One region of the Collinsella sp. AM29-10AC genome, then DNA from elsewhere that is predicted to be linked to it. Evidence: riboswitches for the same ligand, from Rfam matches in the RefSeq annotation. Region 1 holds a riboswitch; the other holds the start of a gene.

Region 1 (15,598 bases):
AACCTCTGGAAAGAGGTATCCAATCAGCTCAACAAGGATGGTTTGGCGCTCTCGGGCGGTCAGCAGCAGCGTCTGTGCATCGCGCGCGTGCTTGCGGTGCAACCCGATGTTCTTCTGATGGACGAGCCCTGCTCCGCCATCGACCCCACGTCCGTCTCTAAGGTCGAGGATCTGATGGCCGAGCTGGCGCCCGAGATGACGATCATCATCGTCACGCATTCAATGCAGCAGGCAGCTCGCATTAGCGACTACACCGCATTCTTCTTGCAGGAAGTTGCCGGCGAGCCCGCTACGCTCATCGAGTATGGTCAAACCGACGCGATCTTCACCAGCCCGGTGGACTCGCGGACGGAAGACTATATCACCGGCCGCTTTGGCTGATCGGTGCGACTAGTCCCAAGCCGATCGGATCTGGTCCGGTGCGTATTCACTGTGCGGGCGGCATGACCGCACCCAACTGATTGGAGTGAACCATGCGCAAACTGTTTTCCCGTCAGCTCATCGAGGCCCGTCACGAGATGCTGAGCATCTACGAGGCCGTCGATCTGGCCCTCCACGATGCCGTGAAGGCCTATGTGACCGACGACCGCAAGCTCGCCACCAAGACCAAGAAGCGCACGCTTTCGATTGACGCACGCTGCGCCAACCTGGAGGCCGTCTGCTACAACCTGATTGCCACGCAGTCACCGGTCGCCTCCGACTTTCGCTTGCTGCAGACGATCATCTACGTCGACTTTAACCTGCAGCGCATGACCGATAAGGTTCGCCAGATTTGCCGCGCCACGCGTCATATGATCAAGGCCGACATCTCGCTGCCCAAGGAGCTTGTCGGCACGGTCGAGGCCGAGGCTGAGGCCGTCTACCAGGTACTGGGCTCTTCGCTTTCTGCGCTCGTCACCAACGACATGTCCATCATCTGCAACTTGGCCGTCGAGGACGAGCCAGTGCACGCCGCCTACGAGAAGTTCTTCCGCACCTTTAACCGCATGGACACGGGCGATTTTATGGACGACGACAGCAACTATGACGACCTGCGCCGCGCCATCATGGTATCGCGCTATCTCGATCGCATCGCCTCGATTTCCATCGATGCCGCCTGCCGTCTGACCTTCCTGTTGACCGGACAGCGTATGACTGCCGGTGATATCGCCTGCACTGATGAGGATGAGCTCGAGAGCATGCGCGTGCCTTCGGGCGAGGGTGTTATCATGAGGCCCGCCGTCGATGCACGCTACGTTGCCAAGGTGCCCGTTAACGAGGTCAGCGAGGGTCTTCGCTACCTGCTCGATCATCTTGAGGACGAGGACGATGGCGAGGACGACGAGGAGTAAGTAACCCCGTTCATCGAAAGATTGTAAATACCTAAGTGAGCGCGGCCTTGCACATGCGGGGCCGCGCTCTTGCGTTAGCATGGGACTACTTGTTTGGCTGTCAGCGGAGGCGATTAGCAATGGATAACTATTTGGACTTGATGCGCGCTCGCCGCGAGCGGATTCTGGAACGTTTTTATGCGGCGCTCGATCGCGCGGGCCGCCCCCACGACGCCGCGCGCCTCATTGCCGTGTCCAAGACCGTTGGTGTCGATGAGACCGTTGCCGCCATCCAGGCGGGGTATCGCCATTTTGCCGAGAACCGCCCGCAGGAGCTGGTTCGCAAGCTCGCGGGTCTGGCGGAGCATCCGGAGCCGCCCGAGGTGCGCTTCGATATGATCGGCAACCTGCAGACCAATAAGATAAATGCGGTGCTGGGCTCAGCCGAGCTGATTCACTCGGTGGGTTCGCTGCATCTGGCGCAGGCGATCTCGAGCCGTGCTGTCCGCAAGATTGGGGCAGGCGAGCTTGCCGGCCCTCAGCGTGTGCTCATTGAGGTCAATGTGAGTGGTGAAGAGTCGAAGGGAGGCTTTTCGCCCGATGAGATTCGCGCCGCCGCGGGTGAGCTTGCGGAGCTTGAGGGAATTTGCGTGCAGGGGCTTATGACTATGGCGCCCCGGGGGAATAAGGATGTGGCACGCCGCACCTTTGCGGGGCTTCGTGAGCTGAGGGATGAGCTGGAGGCGGCGCATCCCGATTTGAACCTACCTGAGCTTTCCTGCGGCATGAGCGAGGACTTTGAGCCTGCCCTTGAGGAGGGCTCTACACTCGTTCGCCTGGGCAGGGTAGTATTTAGCCCGGAGTTTGCAGTAAAATAAGGCTCTGAAGTGCGCACTGATTATCGGGGCGCCTGCACTAAACCGCGAGAGGACACAACCATGGGCTTCCTTGACGAGATTAAAAATAAGATGCACCTGGGCGGCCAGCAGGGTTACGACCAGGGTTATGGCCAGGACGACGACTACGGCTACGATGACGGCTACGACGATGGCTATCAGAACAACGGCTACAGTGGTGCTTCGGGCGAGGGCTTCTACACCCAAGACGAGCCGAGCAACGGCCTGCTTGGCCAGACGCGCCGCGGTGAAGCTGAGTCGGTTGCCGTGTATACGCGCTCCGGTCAGCTGGTCGGCGATGACTCCCGCCATGCCACGACGTATAACCCGCCTTCGCGCTCGCAGGACAGTGTTGCGAGCGGTTATCGTCCTGGTGCCTATGACACGCCGTCGAGCTACGCCGAGAATACCCGCGCCCGTGCCGCCGCTGCACCCGCGCCTGCACCGAGCGATGCCTCGGCCTATGCGAGCAATATCATCAACGCCACGCCGCAGCTGCCGGCCTATGTCCTGCGCCCCGAGAGCTATGACGACGTGGAGACCGTGGTGCGCCGCGTTCGCACCAAGCAGCCTGTCGCACTGATTTTTGTGGGCGTACGCACCGAAGTTGCCAAGCGCGTCTTGGACTTCTCTTACGGCTTTGCCTGCGGTCTGGGTGCCACGGTCAAGGAGGTGGGCGACCGCGTGTTCATGGTGCTGCCCGCCGGTTGCGAGGTCAAAGATTCCGATCTCAAGAAGCTTCGTGCCGACGGCTACCTTAAGTAAAGACAAGACGAGGAGATTCCCATCAACATCTACACTATCGTCCAGCTGGTCAACACGCTGTTCAACTTCTATTCCACGCTCATTGTCGTCTACTGCTTTATGACGTGGATTCCCATGAAGCAGGGTGGTTTGCTTCAGGATATTGCCGCGGTGCTTGATAGCGTGTGCGGTCCGTGGCTCAACCTGTTCCGTCGTTTCATCCCGCCGATGGGCGGTATCGATTTTTCGCCGGTCGTTGCGATTATTGCGTTGCAGTTGGTGCAGAGGCTGGTTCTGCAGCTTCTTATAGGTATACTCGTGTAGAACTGACTTAGTAACTTACGTCGGGCGTGTAGCGCCGAGGCGATGAAAAAGGAGACTTGTTATGGCTATTACCCCTGCAGACATCCAGGCTCAGACTTTCTCTGAGGCCAAGCGTGGCTACGATCCTGCTGAGGTCGACGTCTTCTTGGAGACGCTGTCTTCCGAGGTTGACGCTATGCTCGCTAAGATCGTCGACCTTAAGGGTCGTCTGACTGCTACCGAGCAGCAGCTTGCCGATGCGCAGGCTCAGCTTGCCCAAGCTCAGGATGCCACCGCCCAGGCCGTTCCTGCCGCCCCCGTGGCTGCTCCCGCCCCTGACTTCTCCGCTCAGGAGCGCCAGATTTCCGCTGCCCTGATCGCTGCCCAGCAGACCGCTGAGACCATCGTCAACGATGCCAACGAGAACGCTGAGCGTATCCGCAACGAGGCTGACGCCAAGGCCCGCGAGGTTATCCGCCAGGCTCTGACCGAGAAGCAGGCCGAGCTCGAGGAGATCGATCGTCTCAAGGCTTCCCGTGAGGAGTTCAAGGCAGAGTATCTCAAGCTCATCCAGCACTTCATGGACGATGCCCAGAATTCCTTCCCGGCCGATCTGATGGCCTCCACGCCGGTCGGTTCTGCCGCTTCTCCTGCAGTGACTGTTCCCGCCGAGCCGCTGCCCGTCGCTGACCCGGTTGTCCCCGTGGCCGATCCCTTCGCCCCGATCGACAACTTTGCTGCCGACGACCTGGACTAACATTCGGCCTACAATTTAGTGCCTAGAAAGGACCCGCAGCTTGCGGGTCCTTTTTTATGACTGTGCAGGGGCGCGCAACATAAAAAACCGAGCCCTGCACATTGTGGCGCAGAACTCGGCGAATGGGTGAGCGGTAAAAGGTAGGTTTTAGGGCATGTGCCAAAAAACTACTTGAGGAGGAAGTTGGGGAGGGGAATGGTACGGGCCTCGCGATGCTCGGGGTCGGCGATGTGGTCGGCAGGATAGCCACAGACAAGCATGTGATAGGGATAAACGCCCTTGGGCAGATTGAACTGCTCCTGTGCCACCTCTGGCTTAAAATGGCATACCCAGCACGTTCCCAGGCCCTGCTCGGTGGCCTCCATCATCATCTGATCGCAAACGATGGATGTATCGATTTCGCTGGAATTCATCTGATCATACGGGCGCACCCAAGCATCATCGGTAACGCTGCAAATAAGGAAGATAAGCGGAGCGCCAAAGATAGACCCATCACGAGCAAACCGAGGCTGACAAGCAGCAGCCTTCTCCAGAAGCTCAGGCGTATCCAACACCATCACACGGGTTGGATGATTATTACAAGCAGAAGGAGCAATCCGCCCAGCCTCAACAATGGCATCCACCACAGCCTGCTCAACAGAACGATTCTCAAACTCGCGACAAGAATACCGAGACCGAGCCAGATCCAAATAACTCACAACCAAGCCCTCCAAATTCAACGAATCAATCCAAAGTAAAACAAAGGGTACCCAAAGCCCCATCCACCCAAACGTTTAAGGCGGTCCCAAAGTTCCCAATCGGGTCCAAAGGCCCCGCCAACAAAAGCCCCATCGCTTTCAAAGTATCAGCCAAAGTTCCCAATGGTGGTACGTAAGGCGAAGGGCCGGCACCTGTTTACTTTCGAACGACTCTGCCATGCAGCCGGAGTGAGAAAGCAAACAGGTGCCGGCCCTTCGCCGCCGGGACACGTACCCCCAATTAACTGTTCTTCATGACAATCGAATCCACAACATCGGCCACATTCTCACAGCAGTCAGCGCAGTACTCCAGGAAGGCGTACACGTCACGCCAGGCGATGACCTCGAGCGGGTCCTTGCCGTTAACGTGCAGGTTGCGCATGGCGTTGATATAGAGCTCGTCGGCTTCGGACTCGATGGTGTTGATCTGGATGACGAGTTCGCGCAGGGTCTTGGACTTGCGGTAGTTGGGCAGCTCGACCATCAGGTCTTTCATGGCGCGGCAGGCGTCAGTCACCTTGTGGGCGATGACGATGGCGTCGGGATGGATGCTCTGGATGTTGGTGAAGTAGACGCGCTGCACGACGCCCTCGATGCGGTCGAGCACGGTGTCGAGTGAGCAGCTCATCAGATCCAGATCCTCGCGCTCGAGCGGGGTGATAAAGGCGGTGAGCAAGGCGTCCTCAAGCTCATGGTGCTTCTTGTCGGCCGCATGCTCGATCGCGTGCATCTTGTTGAGCATATCGTGAATCTTTGCGGGATCGAAGTTCTCGAAAATCTTGGTGAGCAGCTCGGCGGCCTGGACGGCAAGGTCGGCGCAGGCGACGTAGTTGTCGAAGTAGAACGAATCGGGTTTCTTTGCCATGGGTGGGTCCTTTCGAGGCGAAGACGGGTGGGCGAGGTAATGCAGTCCGGATGGACGTTCGGTTTGACTAGAGGAACATCATGAACAGCTTGGCCATGACAAAGCTGATGAGTCCGCAGGCGGGGAAGGTGAAGAACCAGGTGAACATCATGTCTTTGACGACGCCGAAGTTGATGGCTGAGAGGCGCTTGACGGCACCGACGCCCATGATGGCGCAGGTCTTGATGTGTGTGGAGGACACGGGGATGCCGGTAAGGGTGGCAAGCAGCAGGTTTGCGGCGCCCGCCAGGTCGGCGGAGAAGCCCTGATACTTTTCGAGCTTGACCATGCTCTGGCCGACGGACTTGATGATGCGCTCGCCGCCCACGCTGGTGCCGATACCCATAGTGGCCGAGCACAGCAGCATAATCCAGATGGGGATGCCTGCATCGCCGACGCTCGTCTGGCCGCTGGCAAAGGCCACGCCTAAAAAGAGCACGCCGATGAACTTCTGTCCATCCTGCGCGCCGTGCATAAAGCTCATGGCCGCAGCGCTCGCGATCTGAGCGTATTTAAAGAAGACATTGGCACGTCGCCTGTTGGCGGCGGCGAAAAGAATCGAGACGAGCTTGCACAGGACCCAGCCCATGACAAAGCCCAGGCCGATGGAGAGCGCCAGACCGTAGATGACCTTCATCCACTCGTGGACGTTGACGCTGCTCGCACCGCCGAGGGCGATGGCGGCACCGGTCAGGCCGGCGATAAGGCTGTGGCTTTGCGAGGTGGGGATGCCAAAACGCGACGCTGTGGCGCCGTAGACGACGATGGAGAACAGCGCCGCGCATAGGCAGGCGAGCGCCATGGTGCTGTTTCCGCCAAAGTCGACGATATGTGAGATGGTGTTGGCGACGCTCGCGTTAAAGTGCGTCATGATGAGCACGCCGAGGAAGTTGAATGCGGCGCTCATGAGAATGGCGGCGCGGGCGGGCATGCAACGCGTAGTGACGCAGGTCGCGATGGCGTTGGGCGCGTCGGTCCATCCATTGACGAAGATGGCGCCCAACGCGAGGATCACGGTGACGGCAAGGACTGGGTTCGACACAATTTGGCCGAGGAAGGTTGAGAACGTTACGTCCATATATGGGCTTTCTCGAAGTTTGCAGACACGTTACAAAAACATGATAAATCGTATCACCTCCTGCGGGTCTCTTTACCGAGTTCTGATGGGAGAAGTGAACTTTTTGGCACTAAAATTGAATATTAGCCCTGTTGGCCGCGGGTGTTCTTTTTGCTAACACGCCATACGGACACGTGCGATTACTACGACACTCCAAAACCACAGTCTGTTCGCTTTACAACATGCAAACATGCGTTCGATAATAGGAGGCATGGAATATCGACAGACAGACGGCAAAACTCGGCGCGTGCACAAGCAGTATGTGGACGTCGTGGCCCGCATCCTCGCGGGCGGACAAGTCGTGCCGGTTACCGTCTGCTGGGTCGACGGTCGCTGCTTTACGATTGACGAGATCGTCTCGTCCACTGGTTTTGGCCTGACGGTCCACGGCGTTCGTACGGCAACCTATAAGGTGCGTTTTGGCGGGCACGCGACCGAGTTGTATCTGGAGGACCAGGCGTGCGGACGGCCGGACGGCTCGCAGGCCCACGTGATGCGTTGGTGGGTCTGGGCGTTTGATCGTACGCTTGAGGGCGAGCGCCGTAGGTAAGGACGCACGGCGTTCGGGTACAATGGCAGGAATCTTGTCATCTGCTGCGCCGTCTTTCACGGCGCTTTGTGAAAGGACGAAGTATGAACGATATCCAGGGCTATCAGAACGGCCCCATCGAGACCGGTGCAAGCCGTGCCAAGGAGATGTCGCCGCGCGCGTACAACCTTGTCATGTCTGCCCTGATTTTCTTGGGCTTTTGCGCCATGGGCGCCGGCGCCTACTTTACGAGCACCATGTCGTTTGCGCGCATGATGATGAGCGGCGCAGCCTTGCCGCTGGTCTTTGGCTCGTTTATTTTGACCATCGTCGGCATGGTCATGATGTCGGCCGCCGCCAGCAAGCAGTCCGTGGGCCTGTCCCTTGTGGGCTACGTAATCTTTGCGAGTACCTTTGGCCTGACCGCGTCGTTTGGCCTTGCCAACTACGACCTGCCCACCATCAACACCGCTTTTATCGCCACGGCCGCCATCACCTTTGTCTTTGGCGCGCTGGGCGTGACCTTCCCCAAGTTTTTCCAGCGCGTATATGGCATCGGTTTTGGCATTCTGCTCGCCACTGTTCTGGTTGAGATCGTGCTGATGTTCATGGGCGTCTCGCAGTCCATCACCGACCTGATCGTGATCGTGGTGTTCGCCGGCTTTATTGGCTACGACACCTATGTTGCCACGACGGTGCCGCCTACGCTGCCCAACGCCGTGCTCATGGCGTCCAATCTGTTCGTTGACATTATCAACGTGTTCCTGCGCATCCTGAACATCCTTGGCCGTCGCGACTAGTGGCGAATTGCGGCGGTGCTTGCCGTGCGGGCAAATCGATGCGAAAGGCGGTCCTTCGGGGCCGTCTTTTTTGTACGCGGCGGGGTATCATGGATGGGAAAAGCCGATAGCGGCAGCGACAGGAAAGGTGGCCACGTATGGCAGACGTCGACAACAGGAACCGTAACCGCAGGTCCAACCGAGCGGGTCAGCCCAATCCCAAGCGCGAGGCCCGTGCCAAGGCCGCCGAGCGTCACGTGTCAACTGTGTCCGAAGCGTGCGCCAAGGATATCGAGCGTTCGCTTGCCGGTGTTCGCGAGTTTGACGGTATGCCTGCCGGCTTTGTCGCGGCGATGAAGGCCAAGGTTCAGACTGCTGTGGCCGCTGAAGAACAGGTTGCCGAGGACGTCGAGGGCGCGGAGGCTGCCGAGACCGAGGCGGCACCCGAGAGCGAGGCAGCGCCCGAGACCGAGGCAGCTCCTGAGCCCGTCGAGGAGCCTGCCGAGGAAATCGCCGAAGCTGAGTCCGCGCCTGCTGAGGAGCCTGCTGCGTCCCTGCCTGAGGTCACCGTGCTCGATGCCTCCGCCACGCAGGCCATCTTGGACAACGGTCGTGGCTATGCGCAGTTCTGCGACATGGCCGTGCTCGCCTTTGCCTCGTTCACCAATCCGGGCGGTGGCTATATTCAGGGTTATCTGGGCCAGGAGGCCACGCTGTGCGCCGATTCGTATCTGTACAACGTTCTCGATAAGCAGCGCAAATGGTACGGCGAGAACCGTCGCCGCAACATCAACTGCGAGCTTTACCGAAACCGTGCGCTGGTGGTGCCTGCGGTGCGCTTCGATCGCAACCACGTGCATGCATACGCCGACGTGATCGTGGCCGCCGCGCCCAACGTTAAGCGCGCCCGCCAGGAGTATCGCGTGAGCGACGATGCTCTGCTGGATGCCCTGCGCGACCGCATTCGCTTTGTGCTTGCCATCTGCGACGAGCTGGGTCGCGAGAAGCTCGTACTGGGCGCTTGGGGCTGCGACAACAACGGCTTTGACGCCGAGGCCGTGGCCGAGCTCTTCCGCAAGGAGCTCGCGTCGGGCGACTTTAAGGTCAAGCAAGTCTTCTTTGCCGTGCCTTCTACGCGCTGGGATGAGGATTTTGCCAAGTTCGAGCACGTGCTGGCAAACTTCCCCGAGCGCAACGAGGAGTCCTATGCCCAGGTTGCCGCTCGCGCTGCGGCAGCTCGCGCCGCCGAGCAGGCCCAGGCTGCTACCGAGGATGATGAGAACGAGGACGATTGGCGCAAGTACCTGTAATCGGTACGTGCTGACAGATGGGTCGAGCCGGCGGGAGGGCTGCTCCCGTCGGCTTTTTACTGAGCGAGGGGCTTACGATGAAAAACGTTCTATGCTTTGGCGACAGCAACACCTATGGTTACGATCCGGCGGGCATGCGCGACGGCACCGCGGTGCGCTATGCGCGGGATGTGCGCTGGTGCGGCGTGGCCCAACGTGACTTAGGCGAGGGCTGGCATGTAATTGAAGAAGGCCTCAACGGCCGCACGACGGTACGCGACGACATGTGCCATCTGGACACCAATCTTAACGGCATCCGCGCGCTGCCGATGCTGCTCGAGGCCCATAAGCCACTGGACGCCATTGTGATCATGCTGGGCACCAACGACTGCAAGACGGTCTTTAACGTGACGGCTGCCGATATCGCCCGTGGCGCCATGGCGCTGATTCGCGCCGTCCGCGCGTTTCCGTGGACCGACGCTGCGCCTTGTCCGCGCATTCTGCTGATGGCTCCTATCAAGATCAAGCCGCAGATCGCCGATGTATATATGACCGATTTTGACGAGCGTTCCGTCGAGGCCTCGGAGCATTTTGCTGAATACTACGCGCACGTAGCCGAGCAGTTTGGCTGCGACTTTTTGAATGCAGCGGAGTTTGCCGAGCCGGGCGATATCGACTATCTGCATATGATGCCCGAAAGCCATGAGAGCCTGGGTCACGCCGTGGCGGCCAAGCTCCAAGAGATGCTCGGTGAGTAGCACGGCCCCAAACCACCACAATAGTTCTCCTTGCGACGGCTTGTTTCGTTGGTTTGCTTTGATCTGTAACAGTTGTAAGGCCAAAAACGGGCTAGATGTTACAGATTAAGATTATTTAGGTCGATATCGGTCGTTTGTCTCGATCTGTAACATCTAGGGTCGATTTTGCCGAGTTACTGTTACACATCGAGATTATCTTCTCAGTGGAATTTGGATGTCTCGATTTGTAACGGGTGGGCCGAAAAATGGACTTTAACTGTTACAGATCGAGATGTTTGTGGGAACCACCGCAAGGGTGCCTGTCCCCTTTGCGGTGGTTTTGGACTGCGAATCTTAATACTGCCACATGTGGTTGACGGGGCCGGAGCCTTTGCCCATGTTCAGGCCGGCGGCCAGAGCGCCTGTCAGGTAGGCCTTGCCAGCGTTGACGGCATCGGCAAGATCCATACCCTGGGCCAGCGCGCAGGCAATGGCGGACGAGAGCGTGCAGCCGGTGCCGTGTGTGTTATTGGTATCGATACGCTTGTGGCGGAACCACGTGGTGAGTGGATCTCCCAGATGGTTGCCCTCGTCATCGAGCGGCGCGGGTTCGGCCAGTACATCGTTGGCCTCGTTGACAAGATGCCCACCCTTAACGAGGGATGCGCAACCAAAGCGGCGGGTGAGGAGCATGGCAGCATTTTGCTGCGTGCGCTCGGAGTCGACCTCGTAGTCGAGCAGGGCCATGGCCTCGGGAATATTGGGCGTGATAACCGTCGCCAGCGGGAACAGGCGGCGGGTGAGCGCCTCGGCGGCATCTTCGGCAATCAGCCGCGCGCCCGAGGTGGCGACCATGACGGGGTCGACGACCACGTTCGTTGCGTTCCAGGCGCTCAAGCGGTCGGCGATGACTTCGATAATCTCGACAGAAGAAACCATGCCGATCTTGACGGCGCTCGGGCGGATATCGTCAAAAACGGCGTCAATTTGCGCGGCTACGATATCTGGCGAGATATCCTGTACGGCGGTGACGCCCAGCGTGTTTTGCGCTGTGATGGCGGTGATGGCCGTCTCGGCATACAGGCGGTGCGCCGTGATGGTCTTGATGTCGGCCTGAATGCCGGCGCCGCCGCTGGAATCGGATCCCGCGATGGACAGGACGGCAGGTACCTTACTACGATCCATGTTCGCTCCCTTGTTCGGTCGGAATCAAATGGGTCTTTAAGCCAGCATTATAAAGATGCCCGGGCCGACTCTATGTCGAACCCGGGCGGGCGATGCAATCTTTACGCAAATGCAAGCAAATGTTCACACGTCAACAATTGACAGGCACCAGCTCGCCGCCAGAGGCGGCCGCGGCGACAGGGTTAGTCCTCTATGCCGAGGTCGATCGTGGTGCCCTCGAAGATCTTGTTGACGGTGCGGACGGCGCACATCTTGCCACACATGGTGCAAGTGCCCTCGGTGGCGGCGGGGGACTCCTCGTAGCGCTTCTTGCCCGTAACCGGGTCGAGCGCGCACTCCCACATGGCGTCCCAGTCAAGCTTGCGGCGTGCCTGGCCCATCTTGTCGTCCATGTCGCGGGCGTGCGGCACCTTTTTGGCGATGTCGGCGGCGTGTGCGGCGATCTTGGTGGCCATGAGGCCGTCGAGCACATCCTGGGCGTTGGGCAGGCATAGGTGCTCTGCCGGTGTCACGTAGCACAGGAAGTCGGCACCGGAGCTGGCGGAGATGGCGCCGCCGATGGCAGCGGTGATGTGGTCGTAACCCACGCCGATATCGGTCACCAGCGGCCCGAGCACATAGAACGGAGCATTGTGGCACAGGCGTTTCTGCAGTTTCATGTTGGCGGCGATCTCGTCGAGCGCCATGTGACCCGGGCCCTCGACCATGACCTGGACGCCGGCGGCCCAAGCGCGCTTGCACAGCTTGCCCAGCTCGATCATCTCAGCGGTCTCGGTGGCGTCGTTGGAGTCGTAGAGGCAGCCCGGGCGGCAGGAGTCGCCGAGCGAAATCGTCACGTCGTACTCGTGGCAAATCTCGAGCAACTCGTCGTAGAACTCATAGAATGGGTTCTCGTTACCGGTGACCTCCATCCAGCCAAACAGCAGTGAGCCGCCACGGCTCACGATGTTCATCAGGCGGCCGGTCTCCTTAAAGGTCTTGGTGACCGACTTGTTTATGCCGCAGTGGATGGTCATAAAGTCCACGCCGTCCTCGGCATGCGCGCGCACGACTTCGAACAGGTCGTCCTTGGTGAGCTTGACCAGCGGCTTTTCCATGTAGCCGATGGCGTCGTACATGGGGACGGTGCCTACCATGAGCGGCGTCTCGTCGATGAGCTGCTGGCGGAACTGGCGCGTCTTGCCCGAGTTGGAGAGGTCCATGATGGCGTCGGCGCCAAAGTCCTCGGCGATCTTGACCTTCTTCCATTCCTCGGCGGCATCGGCCTTGTCGCCCGAGATGCCCAGGTTCACGTTGACCTTGGTGGACAGGCCCTCACCGACGCCAAAGGCGCGCATGCCCTTTTTGATGTGCACGATGTTGGCGGGAATGGAGATGCGGCCGTCGGCCACGCGCTCGCGGATGTACTCGGGGTCGCGATGCTCGCGCTCGGCGACCTCCTTCATCTGCGGTGTGATCCGCCCGGCGCGGGCGAAGTCGATTTGCGTGACGAGCTTGGGCTCGGTCTGTGCGCTCATTGGCACGGCTCCCTTCGTTGGCATTACCCATATCAGGTTTGCGGGTCAGGGCGGGCGCGCCCAGTCTCAGCCTGCCGTCTTGTCCTGCAAGCTCCCCGTTTATGTAATGGGCTCAAGTATAGCCTGAATGGGTACGATTGGGCCAACGAGCGTGCCTGTGGGGAGGCGTACATGGAAGACAAGCATCTATATCGAGAGACACAATGGGGTGTATCGGCCGAGGAAAGCCGTGCGCACCATGGGTTGGTCGCGATTGGTTTTGCGGTGCTTGCCGTGCTGGTGATTGCCTTTTGTATTTGGACGTTCGGCGGTCCTGGCGGCGCCACCTGGGGGTTTGAAGCCGACGAGGGCCTGCCGATTATGACCATGAAAGTTTCTGGTGGCAACACGGTTGCCGCACCGGGCGACTATTGGTATCCGCGCGACGAGTTTGTGCAGCTGCAGCTGAGCGGCGGGTCTATTCCGGGTGAAGAAATCGAACGCGTGACGTTTGATGCGACGCTCAAAACGCTGACGGTGAAGCTCAAAGATCAAGGGGACGTGCCCACGACCATGGACATTGCGCTGACGGAGTGGCGTCTGGAACCTCCGTCGGGCGTTACGGTATCCGACGTAGAGCACGTTAAGATTACCTACCAAGATGGCTCGACGAGCGAGATTGCAAAGGCCGATGGCTTGGCGGAGTAACGGGGTGTTTGGAAACGGCGGGCCTATAGTGCCTGCGCGTTCATGAAAACCAGGGTGTTTTTGTCTGAAAGCTCGGGGATGTGCCGATAGCCGATGTTGAATGCGGTAAGTTCGCTTGCATCCTCGAGCTTGTTTTCTGCCATCCACCGCACCATGGAGCCGCGCGCCTTTTTGCTGGCGGTCGACCGTTGGATGGGCTTCCCGTTGCGGATGCCCTCGCCAAAGAGGCATGTGACGGCCGTGGCGTCGCCCGCGAGGTGGGGCAGAACGGCTTTGGCATACTCTACGCTGGCGAGGTTGACGATCGTGGTGTTTGAGCCTGCCGGGGCGATAGCCCGCGCGAGCTTATCGCTCCAAAATGCGTAGAGGTCTCGGGCACCGTCGACGACAAGCTTCGCGCCCATCTCCAGCCGATACGGTTCGACGGCATGAAAGGGACGAACGCACCCGTAGAGGCCGGAGAGGATCCACAGATGGCTTTGCAGCCAGGCGAGCTGTTCGGCATCCATTACCTCGGGTGCCATGCTCTGGTACTGAATGCCGTGATAGGACATGATGGCAGGGGAGAAGTGACGGGCGAGTGCGGGATTGTCGAGATCGCCGTTTTTCAGGATGGGCCCGAACTCATGCAGGGTGTTGAGGCAAGGTCCCAGCAGTTTGTCACTCACGTTCCACAGCGCCTGCAGGCCGCCGCTGCCTTCATTCCGCTCGATATCTAGCAGTGCGCGGTGGAGGCGAGCTGTCTCGCGCACAAAGGGTGGAATGCCCAGGACTTCAAAAGCATTTTGGGCCGCGCGCATCTGCTTGGCGGGCGAAATGATGACCTGCAGCATGGACTCTCCTCTGCCAAAAAAGAAATTGCGGTGGAATACGGTCTGTTTGGGCTATTGAAAGACCAAATCAATCCGTATTCCACCGCAAGTTATGGGTGGGGTGGATTAGGCGCGCTCGAGGAAGGCCTTGTAGCCGCGATAGGCCTCGTAGATGTCGGCCTTGTTGGCGACCTCCCACAGGGCGTGCATGGACAGGACGGCAACGCCGGAATCGATGACGTTCATGCCGTACTTGGCCATGATGTAGGCGATGGTGCCGCCGCCGCCCGCGTTGACGCGGCCGAGCTCGCAGGTCTGGAAGTCCACTCCTGCCTTGTCCATGATGTCGCGAATGAGGGCCACATACTCGGCGTCGGCGTCGTTAGAGCCGCCCTTGCCGCGGCTGCCCGTGTACTTGTTAAAGCACAGGCCGCGACCCATAAAGGCGGCGTTCTTGGTCTCGAACTTGCCGGCATAGCCCGGGTCGAAGCCGGCGGACACGTCGGAGGAGAGCATACGGCTGTGGGCGAGCGCGCGGCGCAGAGCCAGCGGGCTGTCCTCGCCGGCGAGCGTCATGATCTCGGCGACGGTGTTCTCGAAGAAGCGGCTCGTCATGCCGGTGGCGCCCACGGAGCCGATCTCCTCTTTGTCGACGATGAGCGTGATGCTCGTGCGCTCGACATTGGCCACATTGATCTGGGCGAGCATGGAGGGGTAAGCGCAGACGCGGTCGTCGTGACCATAGCCCAGAATCATGGAGCGGTCGAGGCCCATGTCGCGGGCGGGGCCGGCGGGCACGACCTCGATCTCGGCGGAGAGGAAGTCCTCCTCCTCGACGCCGTACTGCTCTTTGAGGATGTCCAAGAACATCTGCTTGACGGGCTCCTTGGAAGCGTCCTTGTCGTCCTCATCGAACTTGACGGGACGGCCGCCCACGATCACGTCGAGAATCTCGGCGTCGACGGCGTCCTTGGCGGGCTTGGCCATCTGCTCGCTCGAGAGGTGGATCAGCAGATCGGAGATGGTAAAGACCGGATCGTCTGCCTTGTCGCCGATATTGATGTCGACGGTGGTACCGTCCTTTTTGCAGATGACGCCCACGAGTGCGAGCGGGGAGGCTACCCAGTGGTAGCTCTTGACGCCGCCGTAGTAGTGCGTGTCGAGGTAGGCCATGTCGCCGGCCTCGAAGGCGGGATTCTGCTTAAGGTCCAGGCGCGGCGAGTCCACGTGGGCGCCCAGGATGTTAAAGCCCTGCTCGAGCGGGGCGGTGCCCAGGTTGACGAGCATAAGGTCCT
Region 2 (5,084 bases), on a different contig from region 1:
ACAGCGACAACGGCAACAAGCCAATTGGTCTGGCAGTTGGCGATGGCAGAGCTTGCCAAGATCAGGCCGATGGAAATGACGATGGGGCCAGTCACTACCGGCGGGAAGAAGCGCATAACGCGCTTGGCACCAAACGCGCGAAACAGGGCCGCCAGCACCGGATAGAGCAGGCCGGCACAGGCTACACCTAGGCAGGCGTAGGGCAAAAGCTCGGCCTCGCCGTTGGGCGCGATGGCGGCATAGCCCGCGATAAAGGCAAACGAAGATCCCAAAAACGCTGGCACCTTGCCGCGCGATAGGAAGTGGAAGAGCAGCGTGCCCAGGCCGGCAAACAAAAGGGTCGCCGACACCGAGAGACCGGTGAGCACGGGTACGAGCACCGTGGCACCGAACATCGCGAATAGATGCTGCAGACCGAGTAGGAACATGCGCGGGCGACCGAGCGACGACGCATCGTAGATGGCATCGGCGACGGCGGGCGTCGAGGATTGGGACATGGATGTCCTTTCATAATGGAAGGGCGCTCGGGCATATCGGATTACCTGCCCGAACGATACGATCCGAACCATTGTACGCGATGCATGCCGCTCCGACCACGACGCCCCCTGCGAACGGCAGCACTACTTCCAGATGCGCTCGGCGATGCGTTTGACCAGGGCGATCTTTGCCCACTGCTCGTCCTCGGTCAGCTTGTTGCCAATCTCGCAGCTGGCAAAGCCGCACTGGGGAGACAGATACAGGTTCTCGAGCGGCACGTACTTTGCGGCTTCGCGGATGCGCTCGACGATAACATCCTCGTTCTCGAGCTCTGCGGCCTTGGTGGTCACCAAGCCCAGCACGACCTTCTTGCCCGGGGCAACGTAGCTGAGCGGCTCAAAACCGCCGGCGCGCGGCGTATCGAACTCCAGGTAGAATGCGTCGACATCCTCATGTGCAAACAGGTACGGCGCGATGGGGTCATAGCCGCCCTCGAAAGCATAGGTAGAGTGGTAGTTGCCGCGGCACACGTGCGTGTTAATGACGAGGTCGTCGGGCTTGTCCTCGATGGCGGCGTTGTTGAGCGCCACGCCCAGCTCGCTCACCCTTTGCAGGTCAACCGGGCTCATGCCAGTCTTGGACACAAAGTCGGTATCGCAGTAGATGCCCCAGGTGCAGTCATCAAACTGGATGTTGCGGCAGCCCGCGGCATACAGGTCAGCAATCACGGTGCGGTATGCTGCGGCAATGGCATCGACGAGTTCTTCGTCGGTCTTGTAGACGGCGTGCAGACTCTCCTGCTGGCCATCGCAGCGGTCGAGTGTGACTTCGGAGAACGTCTGGATCGGCGCCGGAATGGTCTGGCGCGCGACCTGGCCCTCTCCCTCGAGCGACTTGATAAATTTGAAGTGCTCGACGAACGGATGATTCTCACCGCTAATGGGACCGGTTACCACGGCGGTGTCGGCGGTAGTCTCCTCATCGTGGAACATGTAGCCCGTGCGCGAGGCGCGGCGCTCAATGCCGTTGAGGCCCCACATAAAATCGAGGTGCCAGTAGCTGCGGCGGAACTCGCCATCGGTAATCACCTGCAGGCCGGCAGCCTTCTGCTTGGCCACTAAGTCGCGGATGGCCTCGTCCTCGACGGCCTTAAGGCCGGAAGCGTCGAGTTTACCCGCGACATAGGCGGCACGGGCGTCCTTTACAGCCTGCGGACGAAGAAAACTGCCGACGATATCGGCACGAAACGGCGCGTTCGGTTGAATCGAAGTGCTCATAGATATCTCCCTTTGCATTGGTTGCTTTACTGGGACAGAGTATGAGCGCTCATATGGACATCGTAAAATATGCGTTTATATCAGTTTGATATAGATGCTTCCTATATTAGTTGGGACTGCCATAAAGAGATTTGACCCGTGCAGAACGCAGCAGTCTAGATGTGCTGACGAATCGCTTCGATATAGGCCTGCCCGTAGCGCGTAAGTGTCGTGTTCTTGCGCGTGATGATGCCGATCTCCATGTACTCGTCTACATCGAGCGGAATGGAGATAATGCCGGGGCCGTTAAGTTCATGGCTGATCACGCCCGAACACACCGTGTAACCGTTAAGGCCCATAGCTAGGTTGAACAGCGTCGCACGGTCGCGCACGCGGATATTCTTGCGGCGCTCAAAGGTCGAGGTCAGCTCCTCGGAATAGTAAAACGAGTTGTAGCTGCCCTGCTCATAGGACAGGAACGGGTAGTCTTCCAAGTCCTCGAGCGTCACACTCGAGCGACCCGCCAGCGGATGGTCGGAGCACACAAAGACATGCGGCGTAGCGCAGAAGAGTCCTTCGAATACGAGCTCGTTGGCCGCCAGCATGCGCTCGATGACCTCGCGATTGTGCTCCGACAGATACAGGATGCCGAGCTCGCTTTTCATATGCGCGACGTCCTCGATAATCTCGTGGGTCTGCTCCTCGCGCAGGGTAAAGTCGTAGCGCGCGGCATCGAACTCGCGGATCACATCGACAAATGCATTAACGGCAAAGGAATAATGCTGGCAGCTCACACTAAAGTGCGGCACCTGCTCGGACGTGCCTTTGTACTTGCCCTCGAGCAGGTCGGCCTGGTCGAGCACCTGGCGCGCGTAGCCCAAGAAGGTCTCGCCTTCCTCGGACACAATGACGCCCTTGTTGGTGCGCTCAAAGATGTGTACACCCATCTCGTTTTCGAGATCGCGAATTGACGCGGTAATCGAAGGCTGCGACACAAAGAGCCGGCGCGAGGCCTCGGTGATGCTGCCGCATTCGGCAACTTTGACGACATATCTGAGCTGCTGGAGCTTCATGGCTTTCTCCCTAGACGTTCGTGACGTCGAAACCCGTCGCGTCCATCTGACGCATAAACGACGGCATCTCCCCCGTCGCGGCGCAGGCGGCAATCTGATGCAGAGCCCCGGCAACCGCATCATCTGCCGCAGCGCCGATATGCCAGCGCGCGGCAGCCGTGACGGCCTCGTTGGCATTGGCGACTGCAACGGAATTGGGAACGGCATCGATCATGGGCAAATCGTTATCGGAATCGCCGAATACGGCCACCTCGTCGGGCGTCAGGCCCAAAGCGCGCGCCAGCTCCAGCGCAGCACAGCCCTTGTCCCAGCCGGTCGGAAGAACGTCGAACAGGCGCACGCGGTTGTTGGGAAACACGAGCGAGAGCTCCGGCACCTCGGCGGCAACACGCTCGCGCAGCTCGGCGAGCTCCTCGCGCGAACGGGCACTCCAGATATTCGCCTTGTATACCGGGGCATCGTCAACGACAGGGCGACAGGGAGCCTCTTCGCCCTTGAGCCACGCGTTGCCGCCTGACTCCATGGCGCGACGCACACGCTCGGGATCGCTTGTCACGCAATAGGCGTCGTTGTCCCAAAAGTCATCACCCAGACGGTAGACCTTCAAATAGGTATCGTCGGTCTCTTGCTCCAGGTAGTCGGCCAGGCGCATAAGGGCATCGTTATCAGTTGCGCGCGAGGCAACCGCCTCGCCATCGACAAACATCACCTGGCCGTTGCAAAACGCACCGGTCGAGAAGCACTCGGAGCGATTGCGGAACATCCAGCTCATCGCGGACGGCTGGCGACCCGAAACCGGGCCAAAATGCAGGCCCGCCGCCTGCATGGCATGAATGCCCTCGATGGCGCAGTCGCTGGCGCCATCGTGTCCAGCAGGAATCAGCGTATCGTCCATATCGGTCAGAACAAGTTTGATCATAAGGTCCCCTCGGTCATTCTTTATCCCGTCTATTGTAACGACCTGCCAATAAGGGACAGGTTTATCTTGGCAGGTTTTATCTGGGAAAATGCAGCGCCCCTGTTGCCACCTGCCAAAATAAACCTGTCCCATATTGGCAGGTGCGCTAGTATAGGGAACAACAGATTCGATGCGGGAGTGCCGGCGGTGCAAACCACAAGGCTGAGAGGGCATAGGGCCCAATCCTTTGAACCTGTCAGTTAATGCTGGCGTAGGGAGCATGCCGCCTTTACAGGGGCGCTGTCTATGCACAGCGCCCCTTTTCTATGCCAAGGAGGCATGTGCAGTGATTGATTCGGAACAGCTTAAGCAACATATGGTCAAGGCCGTAGAGGAGATTCGAGCCACCAATCCGATGGCCGGCTCCATCACCAACACGGTGACGATCGACTTTGTCGCCAACGCGCAGCTCGCCGTGGGCGGTTCGGCCGCCATGGTCTATCTGCCCGACGAGGGCGAGGCGCTCGTTGCCGGCGGCGCCGCCATCTATCTCAACATGGGCACGCTCTTCCCCATCTACGAGCAGACGATTCCCCGCGCGGCCAAGGCGGCACACGACGCCGGCAAGCCCTGGGTGCTCGATCCGGTGGGTCTGGGCATCGGTAGCCTGCGCACCCAGCTGGTAAACGAGCTCAAGCAGTACAAGCCCGCCATCGTACGCGGCAACGCCTCCGAGATCATCGCACTCTCCGGCCTGTGGGGTCTTGAGGGCGAGTCGGCCGATCTGAGCCGCGTACGTGGTGTCGATACCACCGACACGGTCGACGCCGCCCGCGATGCCGCCGTGGCGCTCGCTCGCTACACCGGCGGCGCCGTTGTGGTCTCGGGCGAAGTCGACCTGATTACCGACGGCACGACCGTGGCCAAATCCCACGGCGGCAGCCCGCTCATGTCCAAGATTACCGGCTGCGGTTGCTCGCAGGGCGGCGTGCTGGCCGTGTACGCCTGCGCTGCCGATCCGTTTACGGCAGCCGTCTGCGGTACCGCCGTCTACAACGTCGCCGGCACGCGTGCCGCCGCCGTCGCCGATGCCCCGGCAAGCTTTAAGGTCGCCTTTATCGACGAGCTCTACCGCGCAACCGCCCAAGACATCGCCGATAACCAACTCGAGCTCGAGGAGGCATAAGCCATGTCCGAGCCCGCAACCAATGCCGGCATGAACACGCTCGTCGCTGTGGCCATCGCCCCGTGCGGCACCGGCGATGAACTGTCCGCCGAGGTCGCCGAGGTCGTGCGCGTCATTCGCGAGAGCGGCCTTCCCAACCGCACCACCTCGATGTTCACCGAGATCGAGGGCGACTGGGACGAGGTCATGCAGGT

The links. A riboswitch is a leader RNA that binds a small molecule or an ion and turns the genes downstream of it on or off. The one in region 1 is predicted to bind thiamine pyrophosphate.
Region 2: it holds a riboswitch for thiamine pyrophosphate, as region 1 does, so the genes downstream of both, thiM (hydroxyethylthiazole kinase) here and thiC (phosphomethylpyrimidine synthase ThiC) in region 1, are expected to answer to the same signal.

What each region holds. Positions count from the first base shown of each region.
Region 1 covers NZ_QSKB01000015.1:24,184-39,781, reverse strand. The annotation lists gene pstB (phosphate ABC transporter ATP-binding protein PstB) at 1-381, shown strand, start outside; gene DW754_RS06175 (PhoU domain-containing protein) at 474-1,331, shown strand; gene DW754_RS06170 (YggS family pyridoxal phosphate-dependent enzyme) at 1,451-2,188, shown strand; gene DW754_RS06165 (cell division protein SepF) at 2,249-2,971, shown strand; gene DW754_RS06160 (YggT family protein) at 2,987-3,274, shown strand; gene DW754_RS06155 (DivIVA domain-containing protein) at 3,336-4,010, shown strand; gene DW754_RS06150 (nitroreductase family protein) at 4,178-4,708, opposite strand; gene DW754_RS06145 (DUF47 domain-containing protein) at 4,989-5,612, opposite strand; gene DW754_RS06140 (inorganic phosphate transporter) at 5,680-6,729, opposite strand; gene DW754_RS06135 (hypothetical protein) at 6,980-7,318, shown strand; gene DW754_RS06130 (Bax inhibitor-1 family protein) at 7,402-8,097, shown strand; gene DW754_RS06125 (TIGR02452 family protein) at 8,235-9,386, shown strand; gene DW754_RS06120 (SGNH/GDSL hydrolase family protein) at 9,464-10,123, shown strand; gene thiD (bifunctional hydroxymethylpyrimidine kinase/phosphomethylpyrimidine kinase) at 10,457-11,287, opposite strand; gene thiC (phosphomethylpyrimidine synthase ThiC) at 11,470-12,804, opposite strand; TPP riboswitch at 12,797-12,912, opposite strand; gene DW754_RS06105 (hypothetical protein) at 12,976-13,491, shown strand; gene DW754_RS06100 (YaaA family protein) at 13,515-14,324, opposite strand; gene DW754_RS06095 (aminopeptidase) at 14,430-15,598, opposite strand, start outside.
Region 2 covers NZ_QSKB01000003.1:77,195-82,278, reverse strand. The annotation lists gene DW754_RS02010 (uracil-xanthine permease family protein) at 1-497, opposite strand, end outside; gene DW754_RS02005 (5-methyltetrahydropteroyltriglutamate--homocysteine S-methyltransferase) at 621-1,754, opposite strand; gene DW754_RS02000 (LysR family transcriptional regulator) at 1,910-2,806, opposite strand; gene DW754_RS01995 (HAD-IIB family hydrolase) at 2,817-3,725, opposite strand; TPP riboswitch at 3,889-3,999, shown strand; gene thiM (hydroxyethylthiazole kinase) at 4,051-4,890, shown strand; gene DW754_RS01985 (thiamine-binding protein) at 4,894-5,084, shown strand, end outside.